DNA from 2 places in the Brevundimonas sp. AVps7 genome. Region 1 is predicted to be linked to the other one. Evidence: predicted binding sites of a transcription regulator. Region 1 holds the regulator's gene; the other holds the start of a gene.
The links. Region 1 encodes HrcA, which represses chaperone genes, less so after heat shock. Its sites were predicted from a motif close to GTTAGCANTCNNNNNNNNNGANTGCTAAC; they were not measured.
Positions count from the first base shown of each region.

Region 2: a site for HrcA is predicted at 5,306-5,334, ahead of groES (co-chaperone GroES). Genes of this name have one in related genera too.

Region 1 covers NZ_CM178742.1:3,194,658-3,202,073, forward strand. Annotated here, with positions in the region: gene dnaK (molecular chaperone DnaK) at 1-972, opposite strand, end outside; gene ACW17Y_RS15915 (hypothetical protein) at 1,291-1,704, shown strand; gene ACW17Y_RS15920 (alpha-ketoglutarate-dependent dioxygenase AlkB family protein) at 1,716-2,321, shown strand; gene ACW17Y_RS15925 (dienelactone hydrolase family protein) at 2,396-3,295, shown strand; gene grpE (nucleotide exchange factor GrpE) at 3,323-3,952, opposite strand; gene hrcA (heat-inducible transcriptional repressor HrcA) at 3,949-5,034, opposite strand; gene ACW17Y_RS15940 (GNAT family N-acetyltransferase) at 5,034-5,555, opposite strand; gene rph (ribonuclease PH) at 5,648-6,382, shown strand; gene ACW17Y_RS15950 (hypothetical protein) at 6,688-7,074, shown strand; gene ACW17Y_RS15955 (YcxB family protein) at 7,062-7,416, shown strand, end outside.
Region 2 covers NZ_CM178742.1:3,861-11,276, reverse strand. Annotated here, with positions in the region: gene ACW17Y_RS00055 (helix-turn-helix domain-containing protein) at 46-507, shown strand; gene ACW17Y_RS00050 (hypothetical protein) at 511-846, shown strand; gene ACW17Y_RS00045 (hypothetical protein) at 770-3,040, opposite strand; gene groL (chaperonin GroEL) at 3,255-4,907, opposite strand; gene groES (co-chaperone GroES) at 4,964-5,248, opposite strand; gene ACW17Y_RS00030 (hypothetical protein) at 5,527-6,063, shown strand; gene pgi (glucose-6-phosphate isomerase) at 6,094-7,416, opposite strand, start outside.

The DNA.
Region 1 (7,416 bases):
CAGACCGGCATCCTTCAGCGCCTTGGCGCACGGCTCGATCGTGCGCTGGATCAGGTCGTCGACCAAGGCTTCCAGCTTGGCGCGCGACAGCTTGATGTTCAGGTGCAGCGGGCCCGAGGCGTTCATGGTGATGAACGGAAGGTTGACCTCGTACTGGGTCACCGAGCTCAGTTCCTTCTTGGCCTTTTCGGCCTCTTCACGGAGGCGCTGCAGGGCCAGCTTGTCCTGGCGCAGGTCGACGCCCTGTTCCTTCTTGAACTCGTCGGCCAGGTAGTCGGCCAGGCGGACGTCAAAGTCCTCGCCGCCCAGGAAGGTGTCGCCGTTGGTCGACTTCACCTCGAACACGCCGTCGCCGATCTCCAGGATCGAGACGTCGAAGGTGCCGCCGCCCAGGTCATAGACGGCGATCTTCTGGCCGTCATTCTTGTCCAGGCCGTAGGCCAGGGCCGCCGCGGTCGGCTCGTTGATGATGCGCAGGACTTCGAGACCGGCGATCTTGCCGGCGTCCTTGGTCGCCTGACGCTGCGAGTCGTTGAAATAGGCGGGCACGGTGATAACGGCCTGGGTGACCTTGTCGCCCAGATAGGCCTCGGCGGCCTCCTTCATCTTGATCAGGGTGAAGGCCGAAATCTGCTGCGGCGAGTAGTCCTTGCCGTTGGCGCGCACCCAGGCGTCGCCGGTCGGACCCTTGACGATCTCATAGGGCACCATGCCCTTGTCCTTCGCCACGACGGGGTCGTCGAAGTTGCGGCCGATCAGGCGCTTGATGGCGAAGAAGGTGTTGGCGGGGTTGGTCACCGCCTGGCGACGCGCGGGCTGACCGACCAGGGTCTCGCCGCCGTCCTGGATCGCAACCACCGACGGGGTGGTGCGGTTGCCCTCGGCGTTTTCGATGACCTTGGGGTTCTTGCCGTCCATGACGGCCACGCACGAATTGGTGGTGCCGAGGTCGATACCGATAATCTTGGCCATGAGCCTGTTTTCTCTCCGTCTGGCGGGCGATGCGGCGGCCTTATCAGAAAGCGCCGCACGTGACCGCCCCCGTTTTGTTTGCGCCGTATCGCGGGGGCGCGAACACGGCAGGTTGGGTTCAATTACCGTGAAACCCCACAGCTTGCGGGGTCTCTCGGGCTGGTCGGGATATGGGAAAGTCGCCATGCCCCGCAAGGGCCTGATGCGTTCCGGGGTCCGAATCAGGCGGAGTCAGGGGTCATCAGGTGCTTTGAGGCTTCTGCTCGGGCATTCTTGGCCTGATTGCGGGTCACGGGCCCGCCAGTTCAGGACCCCGACATGCGCGCCCCGCCTCGCAAGCTCCGCTATTCCGCCCTGGTCACGGCCGTCGGCCTGATCCTGCTCGGACTGGTGGGGACCCAGGCGGAGGCGCAATCGGCGTCGAAGCGGGTGGCCCCGGTTCCCATGCGGGCCCTCATTCGCCAGTCGAACGACGCCTACAATCGCGACGTCCGGATCCACAACCAGACCGGCTGGCCGATGACCTATCTCTACGCCTCGTCAGGCGGGGACTGGGGCGAAGACCTGCTTGGATCCGGCATTCTGTCACCGGGCCAGAGCGTGGTGGTGACGATCGATGACGGTTCGGGCGCCTGCCGCTATTCCCTCCGCGCCGAGTTCGACAACGGCCAGACCCTGCAACGCAGCGGCATCAACGCCTGCCAGGTCGCGGACTATTACTTCACGCGATAAGACTGGAGGGCATGGAGCCCTTCCCCGACCTCCCCGGTTTTCGTTACTGGCCCGGCCGGCTGGATGAGGCCGCGCAGGCCGTGCTGCTGGCCGACATCGAGGCCGCTCTCAAGATCGCGCCCCTCTACCGACCCGTCACGCCGGGCGGAAGGCCGTTCTCGGTTCGTATGAGCAATCTCGGGCCGCTCGGCTGGGTCTCGGACCGCGCCGGCTATCGCTACCAGCCGAACCACCCCGGGACCGGCGCGCCCTGGCCGCCGATCCCGGCCGTCCTGCTGGACCTGTGGACTGACCTGACCGGCTGGCCGGAGCCGCCGGACGCCTGTCTGGTCAATCTCTACCGCGACGACGCCCGCATGGGCCTGCATCAGGATCGGGACGAGGCCGACCTCGGCGCACCCGTCCTGTCGGTCTCTCTCGGCGACACCGCCCTCTTCCGCATCGGCCCGGCGGGCAAGGGACCGACACGGTCCGTGAAACTGGCCTCAGGCGACGTTTGCGCCCTGACCGGCTCCGCCCGGCTGGCCCGACACGGCATCGATCGTCTGCTGGCGGGATCGTCGCGGCTGATCCACGGCGGCGGGCGGATCAATCTGACCCTGCGGCGTGCGACATAGACTCACGGGTCGGTGACTCGACGGGGCCGCCCGGCCTCGTCACAGTCCGCGTCGAAATCGAGAAGGAAACGCCCATGACCGTGCTGACCCGCCCCGAAGGCAACCTCCCGACGGACTTCCACCTGTCGCGCCGCGGCCTGGCGGGCCTGACGGCGGCCGGCGTGTTCACAGGCTACGCGCCTTCGGTCCTGGCGCAGGACGCCCAGCCGGTCTCGACCGACGATCAGGGGCTGGAAACGGCTATGGTCTCCTATCCGTCCGCCGACGGCTTCGACCTGCCAGCCTATGTCGCCCGGCCGGAGGGCCAGGGCCCCTTCCCCGTCGTGATCGTGGTGTCGGAAATCTTTGGCCTGCACGCCTATATCCAGGACGTCTGCCGCCGCCTGGCCAAGGCCGGATACGCCGCCATCGCTCCGGCCTTCTTCGTCCGCGTGGAAGACCCGGCTCCGCTCGCCGACATGCAGCGCATCCAGGCCATCGTCGCCGCGGCCGGCTATGAACAGGTCATGGGCGACATCAACGCCACCCTGGAATGGGCCTCGGGCCAGCTCTGGGCCAATGTCGACAAGGTCGGCATCACCGGCTTCTGCTGGGGCGGCAAGGTCGTCTGGCAGGCCGCGGCCCGGTTCACCGCCATCGACGCCGGCGTCGCCTGGTACGGCCGCCTCGCCCCGTCGCCGACCGCCACGCCGGAGCAGATCGCGGCGGGCCAGCCCTTCCCGGTCGATCTGGCGGCCGACCTCAAGGGCGTGGTCATCGGCAACTACGGCGGCCAGGACCAGGGCATCCCCAACGATACCGTCGCGGCCATGCAGGAGGCTCTGGCGGCCGCGGGCGCGACCGAAAGCGGGATCAAGCTCTACGCCGACGCCCCGCACGGTTTCCACGCGGATTACCGCGCCAGCTACCGTGCGACCGAGGCGGCCGATGGCTGGGCCCGGTTGCTGGCGTTGTTCGAAGCGAAACTGAAGTAAAATCCTCCCGCGATGGGGGAGGAATAATCAGGCCTTGCCGTCGAACGTCCCGCCGTTCGAGCCGGAGGCAGAGCCATAGGGGTTCGTCCCCTGCGGACCCGATCCCTTGGCGGCGACCACGACCATGGCCGGGCGCACGGTGCGGCCGAACAGTTCGTAGCCGGCCTGCATGGTCTGCAGCACCGTCCCCCCCGGAACCTCGGCCGAGGGCTGTTCCATCATCGCCTGGTGCAGGTGCGGATCGAAGGCCTCGCCCGGCCCAGGCGCAACGCGCTTGAGGCCGTTGGTCTCGAACGCCTGCAGCAGCGACTTCTGGGTCAGCTCCAGACCGGTCACCAGACCCGCCTCGCCGGCGTCGGCGTTCTTGGGCGCCGCCATCAGGGCGCGCTCCAGGTTGTCGGCCACGCCCAGCAGGTCCTTGGCGAAGCGCTGGATGGCGAAGGCCCGTGCATCGTTCATCTGGGTCTCGGTGCGACGCCGGACGTTATCGGCCTCGGCCGCGGCCCGCATGGCGCGGTCCTTCCACTCGTCGCGCTCGGCGATCATGGTGTCCAGCGGACCCAGATCGCCGGAGTCGGCGTCCAGCCCGGCCTCGGCATTGGCCAGGGCCTCGTCCAGCTGGGCTTCGAGGTCGTTGGGGTTCGTCGTATCGGTCACGTGTCTTGTCCGTCCAGGATGCGCCCCAGCACCCGGGCGGTGTAGTCCACCAACGGGATAATGCGGGCGTAGTTCAGTCTCGCGGGTCCGATCACGCCGATGGCGCCCAGAACCCGTTGGCGGCCCGTCATATAGGGCGCCGCGACGACAGCGGAACCCGAAAGCGAAAACAGGCGCGTTTCGGCCCCGATAAAGATGCGCACCCCCTGGGCCGCATTGACCCCGTCGAGCAGGCCGATCAGCTGTTCCTTCTGCTCCAGATCGTCGAACAGGACCCGGACCTTCTCCAGATCCTCGGCGGCGCCGGCGTCCTGCAACAGGTTGGCCCGGCCCCGCACGATCAGGGATCGCTCCCGGTCCGCCCCGCCGGACCAGGCCGCCAGCCCGTCCTCGACCAGCCGGGCGGCGGCGGCGTCCAGCTCGCTGCGGGCTGCGGCCAGCTCGGCCCCCATCTCCAGCCGCGCCTCGGACAGCAGCCGCCCTTTCATGCGGGCCGACAGGAAGTTCGATGCCTCCTGCAGGATCGACGGCGTCACACCGGCCGCCAGGGGCATGAGCCGGTTCTCCACCGTGCCGTCATCGGCCACCAGCACCGCCAGAGCCTGACCGGAGCCAAGGGCCACGAACTCCACATGTTTGACGCCGGCGTCGCGCACCGGCGAGGCGACGATCCCTGCCCCGCCCGCCAGACCCGATAGCAGGCTCGAAGCCTCGTTCAGCGCCTCTTCGAAGCCCTTGCCGCGCCCGATCAGGCGGGCGTCGATCTCACGCCGCTCCTCGGCGCCGACGTCGCCGATTTCCAGCAGGCCGTCGACGAACAGGCGCAGGCCGGCGTGGGTGGGGATCCGCCCCGCCGAGGTATGCGGCGCGGCCAGCAGCCCGGCCAGGGTCAGGTCCTGCATCGTGTTGCGGATCGAGGCGGGCGACAGATGCACGCCGCCTTTCGACACGGTCCGTGACCCGACCGGTTCACCGGTCTCCAGATAGGTCTCGACCACGCTGCGGAAAATATCGCGCGCCCGCTGATCCAGCGCGGTCAGTCCGGCGTAGTGGGGCGCCAGCAGGGGGCTCAACGGCGGCATCATGGTCGCGCGTTCCAGTTGGCGCGGGTCAGCCGGTGCACCAGACAGTCGTCCTCGTCGAACATACGCCGTCCTTCGACGACGAACCCGAGCCGCTGATAGAAGCGGTGGGCGGCGACATTGGTATTCAGGGGATCGATGACGATGGCCGTGATCTCCGGCTCGGCGAAGCAATCGTTGATGGCCTGGGTCATCATTGCCGTGCCCACGCCCCGGTTCAACCATTCGGCCGGACCGATCCAGATGTCGATGGCTCTAAGGTTCGGTTCGATCTCCCCCCAGTAGTGGCTGGGCTCCGTATGCGGGTCGCAGATCGCCAGGACCCCGACCGGCTGGCTGTTCGCCTCGGCGATCCGGTAGGTCAGCTCATAGTCCGAGTTGGTCAGCTCGTCGGTCCAGTCGGGCCCGTCGAAGGCGATCTCCAGCAGCGGGTCGTCGCTCGAGCAGGCGATCACATGCGGCTCGCGGTCCCACGCAGCCAGCAGAGGCGCGTCCTCCGGCGTCGCCGGCCGAAGTCGCACGCTGATGTCTTGCGGGTTCTTGGGGGGATACAGGCTCACCCTTTCAGGATAAGCAGCCCGGCTCGATACGCCAACGTCTTCAGGACATCCTCATGCGCCCCTCCGAACGCACCCCCGACCAGCTCCGCGCCGTGACGCTCGAGACCGGCGTCAACCGCTACGCCGAGGGCTCCTGCCTGGTCTCGTTCGGCCACACCAAGGTGCTGGTCACAGCCTCGATCGAGGAAAAGGTGCCGGGCTGGATGCGCAACACCGGCCAGGGCTGGGTCACGGCCGAGTACGGCATGCTGCCCCGCGCCACCCACACGCGCGGCAAGCGTGAGGCCTCCGCCGGCAAACAGTCGGGCCGCACCCAGGAAATCCAGCGTCTGATCGGCCGTAGCCTGCGCGCCGTCGTCGATCTGAAGGCTCTCGGCGAGCGTCAGGTGCTGATCGACTGCGACGTCATCCAGGCCGACGGCGGCACCCGCACCGCCTCGATCACCGGGGCCTGGGTCGCGATGGCGACCGCGCTCGGCTACCTGCGCGCCGAGGGCGTGCTGAAGACCGACCCGATCCTGGACCAGGTCGCGGCCATCTCGTGCGGCATCTTCGACAACACGCCCGTGGCCGACCTCGACTACGAGGAGGATTCGAATGCCGAGGCCGACGGCAACTTCGTCCTGACCGGCTCGGGGACGATCGTCGAGATCCAGGCGACGGGTGAAAAGCGCGGCTTCTCGCGGGCCGAGTTCGACCGGCTGTTCGAACTGGCCGAGGCCGGCTGCAACGACCTGTTCAAGCTCCAGAAGGCCGCCGTGGACGAGGCCCTCGCCCGCCCGCGCTGAGTTTCGCGCCCTTGATGTGAATTTATTCTTGCCGCTCTCTTGCGGATAGGCGGCCGCGCCCCAGATTGAGGGAGCGGGTCTTTGACAATTCAACGCCGTTTCATCGGTCCTGTCCGATGGCCCTCGGGAGATCGGACAGGGATCGAAACGACAACCGTTTGATTTTGCAGAGACGGCCCGGGGTTTTCGTCCGTTTCGTCCGTTTTGTCCGTTTCGTCAGGGTGTTTTTCGCGGACGAAACGGACTTTCCAGCGACACAGAACAGCGTCATCGTAACGCCTTCCAGATCGCCCGGAGACGTCGCCATGGTTCGTGTGCCCGCCGCCCTCGCCCTTGCGTTCAGCCTGTCGCTCGCGGCCTGCGGCTCGCCCGAGACCACCCCCGCCGCCGGAAAGGCCGCGACCGCGGAACCCGCCGTCGAACAAACGCCGGTCATGCCCGAGGACGCACCTCCGCAAGAGGACGCCGGCGTTCCGGAGGGCGAACTCCTGGGCGCCGCCGACCGGACCTGCACGGACAGCATCGGCGAGGCCGCCGCCGTCCGGCTGGCGGAACGCTGCACCATGGTCAGCCCGGCCAGCCATCCGCCGTGCAACCCCGCCAACGCCTGCGCCCTGATCCAGGATGAGATCGACCGCTCCTGCGGCCAGTACGGCCCCGGTGAGGCCAGGCCTGCGGAGTGCTCCGCCTGATCGAGGACGGCGAACCGACCCGTGAGATCGTCGTCACGGTTCCGGGCGTCTTGCTCGACCCCGACGAGGCCGTTTTTGATCACCCCGGATCGCCCATCAATCTGATGGCGCCGAAATGGGTGCTGGTCGGCGTTCCGATCGTCATCGGCACGCTGATCCAGCTGTTTCGCGTGCCGATGGGCCCGATCTGGATCAGCGCGGCGCTGTTTCTCGGACTGATCGCCCTCGTCGTCGTCCTGTGGAAGCTCCGGGACCTCTCGCGGACCCGCACGATGCGCACGTTCGCCCGCAGCCGCTTTGGCGGACAGGCTCTGGACTGGCGGCTGGACGAGACCGAGGTCC
Region 2 (7,416 bases), 100 kb from region 1:
TTATTTCGAATAACACATAGATAATCCGACCACCGGAGACCTCACATGACCCTGCCAGCCTTCGCCGAGAAGCTCGGCGACCGGCTGCCGTCCGCCAACGAGAGGGCGGCGGCCAATCAGTTGCGCCAGATTCTGGCCGCCCACGCCACCAGCGACACGGACCAGCGCCTCCGTGTCCTCGACGACGCCGGGAAGCCATCGGAGATCATCCTCGCCCCGGCCCTGTCCGGCCTGCTGATGGACCTGCTGCGCTATATCGGTCAGGGCGACGCCGTGACCCTGGTCCCGGTCAGCCAGATGCTGACGACCCAGCAGGCGGCGGACATTCTGAACGTGTCCCGCCCCTTCCTGGTGTCCCTGCTTGAAAAGGGTGCCATCGACCATGTCACCGTCGGCCGGCATCGCCGCGTCAAGGCGGAGAACCTGTTCGCCTACAAGAAGGCGCGCGACGCGAAACGCAGCGACGCCCTGTCTGCACTGGCCGAGCTGGACGCGGAGCATCTGTAGGCCGTGTTCGCCAACCGCTTCACCGCGCTGATCGACGCGTGCGCTCTCGCCGGCGCGCTGAAGCGAAACCTTCTCCTGACCCTGACGGAGGCGGAGTTCTTCCGCCTCCGTTGGTCGGACCAGATCCTTGATGAAACCGAGGCCGCGATCACGTCCATCCTGTCGGGCAAGGGTGTCGAGGATGCGGCAGAGCGCGCTGCGCGCGCCCGCGCGGCCATGGTTGCCGCCTTCGAGGCCTGCGGGACGAGAATAACCGGCCCCTCTATATTTCGCGCGATGTATGATGGGTCCCGCTTACAGCTCCCGCTTTCGACACGCCATTTGCAGCGCCTCGAGTGATGTACCGGTAGAAACTGGCAATCATGAACGTGCGGATGACCGGTTTGCGGACGAACAGGAAGCTGGCGCACTCAACACCGCCGTCTTCCTCCAAAAGCTGCCAGGTAAGATGTCGCCCAAAGGTTTGAAACTCCTCCGGGTCAGTCAGACGCGGCTCCAGATGCACCGCCAATGTGTAGGTGATGCGTCCGATCGGGTGCTTCAGAAAGAAGGTCGTCTCACCTTTCTTAGTCATACCTCTCTGAAAACGTCGGATGCGTTTCTCGAGCTCGAACAATGCGCCTGGATTTTGGTTTAGAATGACATTCACTATGTCGAAGCGATTGCGCTCCTTTTGGGAGCGATACACCCCCCGCACGATCTCTTCCCAAAGTGGCGAGAGCTTCACGCCGTGAAGCTCGACGACTCGCCGATCCTCTCGCGGCGTCTTTCGCGTGCGCACCGCACCGTCCGACATGAAGAGAACGATCTTCTGGCCCTTAAGCGCCTCCGCATCGATCAGCAAACCGTTGTGCAGATAGGTGGAGAGCAAGTCCTGCTCGTCCGCGTGAAAATCAAACACTTGCTCCAACGTGGAACGGCGCGTGAGGTAGTGGACAAGCGAAACTTCGCTGTCCAAGAATGTGATTATCATATACAGCTCGCCAAGCGAGAGCACGGGCGACCACATCAGGTCATCGCTAACCAAGCCTAAGTCTTTCAAATAAGTCTTAGCGCTCGTCAGTGCTGCGAAGTGCTCGATACAGACACTGAAGCTGTAGACGATCTTCGGCTTGTCTAGTTGTAGGTCGATCGGCGCGCCGGTCGATTTCAAGCGCAGTTGCACCTTATTCTGCAAGGTGTTGACATAGCGTTGGAGCCGCCCAGCCTGCTCGCCGGGTTCGACGAATAACTCTTTAAAATTTTTCTCCAGGCTGAGAATGCCGCCGCGTCGCGCGACGTCTTTTAGGCCGCCAGACTTTGCCTCAAACACAAAAAGAAAGTTGCCGACGACTGCAAGGACATCGTTCTCGTAGATCTTGCCGTCTTCGGGATCGGTCCACTCGACGCCGCGATACACCGTGGCACTCGGTAGACCTGTTTTCACTAACTCGACGGTCTTCTCCTCCAGGTAGCTCGCCCGCGCTTCCTCATAAGCAGACTTGAGTCCGGGGTGACCGACCATCAGCCCTTCGACGATGGCGAACGGGAAGGAATAGATGAGCTGGGGCAGCGGCACGAACAGATCGTCATTCGGCAGACGAACATATGGACGCCGCCAGATCGGGTTGTTGAGATAGACGTGATCCACCGGATGACCCGCCAGATCGCCGGGCCGGATCGCCAGTGCGTAGAATATCGCCACCATCTCGGGTGCGAAGACGGCTTCGATTTCCTCTTTGCTGAGCGTGAACGCCCAAGGCCAACCGCACTCCATGACTTGAAAACCAGCCATGCGCAGGTCTTCAAGCTCTGGGAAAAGCGCAGCCCGATTGCCCCACGCGCGCGTCGCAATCGGGCTGCGTTCACATGCGAAGCGGATCGGGGCCAAGACGTCGGCGCGGTTATCCGCTGTGAGCAGAAGCCGATACTGATCGGCGTAGGCATTAAAACGCTCGACGACGAGATCGCCGAATGCAACTGCCGTCTTATAGAATTCTGACAGGCTGTAGCCCAGAGCGCGCTTCGCAGGTTCATCAATGCGCTCAAGCAGTTCGCACATCGTCCGCTCACAATCGTCGCGCGTGAACAGGTTGCGATAATGCAGCGTCTGTAGCTGTGCATGAAGGATAGCGTGGCTTTGCGCCTCACTCTCGTCCGACTTTCCCACCCGACGTTTGACAAAGCCGCCAAAGTTGCGCGCGAGCAGAGGCCACAGACGGATAAAGCTGCCAGGCGAAGTCGGGACGGCACGCGTCGGCTCCGAATTGATCAGCATCAACGCCTGCATCAACTCCACAAAGCTCTGCTCCATCGGAACGACTTTGGGATTCAGCTCTTCAGGCTTGCCGAACTCCATGATGAGCCGCGCGGCGCTGCGTGCAATTGCGATATAGGGGTCGCGCATACGCAATGTGCGGGCGAGCTTGTCCCGCGTCCGCTCAAAATCCGCCTGCCATTCAGTGGCCCCCCAACCTTCGGTGCCCTCATGGCCATCAGCCATAGGCAACTCAATCGATGAGTAGCCCGGCAGGGCCTGTTCTAGTTCATCCATACTCCAACCTTAGAGGGTCATTCAAAACGCACCTAGTCTATAGTTGTGAGCATGCCTGTAAGGGAGGCTCGCCATTGTGAAATGGCCCAATCGGAAACAAAAAAGGCGGGCCCGTTTCCGGACCCGCCCTCTTCATTTCAGCCAGTGACTGAGCCCTGGACCCCGGCCTGCGCCGGGGCGTCCCGGCTCAAGGCCGGGATGACAACCGGACTTCCTAGAAGTCCATGTCGCCCATGCCGCCCATGCCGCCGCCCATGCCGCCGCCGGCACCGCCGCCCGAGCCCTTTTTGGGAGCGTCGGCCACAGCGGCTTCGGTGGTGATCAGGATCGAGGCGACCGAGGCCGCGTCCTGCAGGGCCGTGCGGACGACCTTGGCCGGGTCGATCACGCCCATGGCGACCAAGTCGCCGTATTCTTCCGTCTGGGCGTTGAAGCCGTAGGTGAGCGAGGCGTTTTCAAGCACCTTGCCGACCACGATCGAGCCTTCGACGCCGGCGTTTTCCACGATCTGGCGGATCGGGGCCTGGATGGCGCGACGGATGATGGCGATGCCGGCGGTCTGGTCGGCGTTGTCGCCTTTCAGACCTTCCAGCGCCTTGGTGGCCTTCAGCAGGGCGATGCCGCCGCCGGGGACGATGCCTTCTTCAACCGCGGCCCGCGTGGCGTTCAGGGCGTCGTCGACGCGGTCCTTCTTTTCCTTGACCTCGACCTCGGTCGAGCCGCCGACGCGGATGACCGCGACGCCGCCGGCCAGCTTGGCCAGACGTTCCTGCAGCTTTTCCTTGTCGTAGTCCGACGAGGTGTCCTCGATCTGCTTCTTGATCTGGCCGATGCGGGCCTCGATCTCATCCTTGCCGCCGACGCCGTCCACGATGGTGGTGTCGTCCTTGGTGATGGTGACCTTCTTGGCCTTGCCGAGCATGTCGATGGTGACGTTCTCGAGCTTGATGCCCAGGTCTTCGGAGATGACCTGGCCGCCGGTCAGGACGGCGATGTCCTCCAGCATGGCCTTGCGGCGGTCGCCGAAGCCCGGAGCCTTGACGGCGGCGACGCGCAGGCCGCCACGCAGCTTGTTGACGACGAGCGTGGCCAGGGCCTCGCCCTCGATGTCCTCGGCGATGATCAGCAGCGGACGACCCGACTGGACCACGGCTTCCAGGATCGGGAGCATGGCCTGCAGGCTCGACAGCTTCTTCTCGAACAGCAGGATCAGGGGATCCTCGAGCTGGACCTCCATCTTGTCGGCGTTGGTGATGAAGTAGGGCGACAGGTAGCCGCGGTCGAACTGCATGCCCTCGACGACGTCCAGCTCGGTCTCGGCCGTCTTGGCCTCTTCAACCGTGATCACGCCCTCGTTGCCGACCTTTTCCATGGCCTTGGCGATCATCTCGCCGACTTCGGCGTCGCCGTTGGCGGAGATGGTGCCGACCTGGGCGATCTCGGAGTTGTTCTCGACCTTCTTGGCCGAAGCCTTGATGTCGGCGAGGACGGCCGTGACGGCCTTGTCGATGCCGCGCTTCAGATCCATCGGGTTCATGCCGGCGGCGACGGCCTTGAGGCCTTCCTGCACGATCGATTGCGCCAGAACGGTCGCGGTGGTGGTGCCGTCGCCCGCCTTGTCGTTCGTCTTCGAAGCGACTTCGCGGATCATCTGGGCGCCCATGTTCTCGAAGGCGTCTTCCAGCTCGATCTCTTTGGCGACCGAAACGCCGTCCTTGGTCGAGCGCGGGGCGCCGAAGGACTTCTGGATCACGACGTTGCGGCCCTTGGGACCCAGGGTCACCTTGACGGCGTTGGCGAGGATGTTGACGCCGCGCAGCATCTTGTCGCGCGCATCGGTGTTGAACTGTACGATCTTGGCAGCCATTGAGGGCAGCTCCTAAATATTGATTTCTTTAAAGAAAAGCCGAACGTTCGGTATGCTTACAGCACACCTAGGACGTCGGATTCCTTCATGATGATCAGGTCTTCGCCTTCCAGCTTGACCTCGGTGCCCGACCACTTGCCGAACAGGATGCGGTCGCCGGCCTTCAGTTCCAGGGCGTTGACGGTGCCGCGTTCGTCACGAACGCCGGGGCCGACAGAGACGACTTCGCCTTCCTGCGGCTTTTCCTTGGCGGTGTCGGGGATGATGATCCCGCCCTTGGTCTTGGATTCTTCTTCCACGCGCTTGACCAGCACGCGGTCGCCGAGAGGACGAAACGCCATCTGTGTATTCTCCAGTGAAGACTTCAAAGTTTCCTCGTAGCCCCTCCGGGCCGGCCTTTTGGCAGCCGGGCCTCGCGAGTGCTAACGCGAGGTGCAAGTAGGCGCCGGGACGGGGAGCGTCAAGGCGCGCGGCCTCGATGAACGCCAGATGAACGGGATTTCTGTTTGTCCGTTCAGGTTCACAAGCGCAGCAATAATGTTCGTCAGTCGCTGTTCGCCCGATCGAGGGAGCAAGCGTCACTGACGGCTTGGAGGGTGGGACTATGAAGATGTCTAGAATGATCGCTGTGGGCGCCGCCGCCCTGACGCTGAGCGCCGTCGCCCTGCCGGCCGCCGCCCAGAACTATGGTCGCGGTCACGACCGGCACGACCGGGATGACGACGGCGATGCCGTCGCGGGATTGTTGATCGGCGCCGTCGTCGGCGGGATCGCGGGCGCCGTGATCGGCGACGGCGACGACCGCTATGTGGCAGGAGGCGCGCTTGCCGGTGCAGCTCTGGGCGTCGCCGCCGCCAGCGACGACGACGGTCGCGGCTATCGATCCTACGGCGGGAGCAGCTACGGCTATTCCTATGCGCCCTCCTACTCCTACGGGGGCTACGGCGGGGGCTATCGCCAGGACTGCGACTACTGGCGCGACGGGCGTTGCTGGCGCAACCGCGGCCACTGGGAGCGTGAACACGGCATCAATAGCCGCGAACGCGGCTGGGATCGCCGCGACGACCGGCGCGACAATCGCCGCGACTGGCGTTCGGATCGGCGAGACGATCGCCGGGACGACCGGCGCGACGATCGCCGCTGGCGGAACTACTGAGACCTGATACGGGCGCTTCGGCGCCCGTTTCTACATCAGGCGCGTGAGAAGCGAGGCCGTCGAGGGATCCAGCGTCCCGGAAGGCCTGCCCGCCGCCACGTCTTTCAGGATCGCCCTGGCCAGCACCTTGCCCAGTTCCACGCCCCACTGGTCGAAGGAGTTGATGTCCCAGATCACCCCCTCGACGAAGGTCTTGTGCTCGTAGAGGGCCAACAGGGCGCCGAGCGTCCCGGGCGTGAGCCGGTCCATCACGATGGCCGTTGAGGGCCGGTTGCCGGGGAAGGTCTTGTGGCTCGCCAGCCGGTCGGCCTCGGTCGCATCGGCCCCGGAGGCCAGGACTTCGGCGCGGGCCTCATCGGTCGTCTTGCCCAGCATCAGGGCCTGGCCCTGGGCCAGGGCGTTTGACCACAGCGGGCTCTCCGGAGCATCGGCATGCGTCTTCGCCACGATGACGAACTCGGCCGGCACGACCTGCGGGCCCTGATGGATCTGCTGGAAGAAGGCGTGCTGGCCGTTGGTGCCCGGCTCGCCGAAGACGACGGGACAGGTCTGCCGCGTCACCGGCGAGCCGTCGCGATGCACCCGCTTGCCGTTCGACTCCATCTCCAACTGCTGCAGGAAGGACGGAAGGCGACGCAAGGCGTGGGCGTAGGGCGCCACCGTCCGTGCCGGACGGTTCAGAGCGTCGACGTTCCAGACCTGGGCCAGGGCCATCAGGACGGGAGCGTTCTTCTCCAGCGGGGCGACGACGAAATGGTCGTCCATGGCGGCGGCGCCGGCCAGCATGGCCTCAAAGACATCGGGACCCAGGGCGATGACGCAGCTCAGGCTGACGGCCGACCACAAGGAGTAGCGGCCCCCGACCCAGTCCCGGAAGGCGAAGGTGCGGGCGCAGCCGAAGGCCTTGGCGTTGTCCGGCGCGGCGGTAACGCCGATGAAATGCCTGTCGCGACCCGCCTCGGGCAGACCCGCCGCCAGCCACGCTCTCGCCGCCTCGGCATTGGCCAGGGTTTCTTGGGTGGTGAAGGTCTTGGACACGACGACGACCAGGGTGGTTTCCGGATCGAGCCCGGTCAGGGCCTCGGCCATGTCGCGCGGATCGATGTTGGCGACGAAGTGCAGGTCGATCTGCGGGTCGAGCGGGCGCAACGCGTCCCAGACGACGCGGGGACCAAGGTCCGACCCGCCGATGCCGATATGGACGATGGCCTTGAACGACTTGCCGGTCGCACCCGTCTCGGCGCCCGAGCGGACGGCGGCCGCAAAAGCGGCCATGTCGGCGCGGGTCCCATCCACCTCGGCCGAGACGGCCTCACCGAGCGCGTGGAAATCGGCGCCGGTCTTCGCACGCAG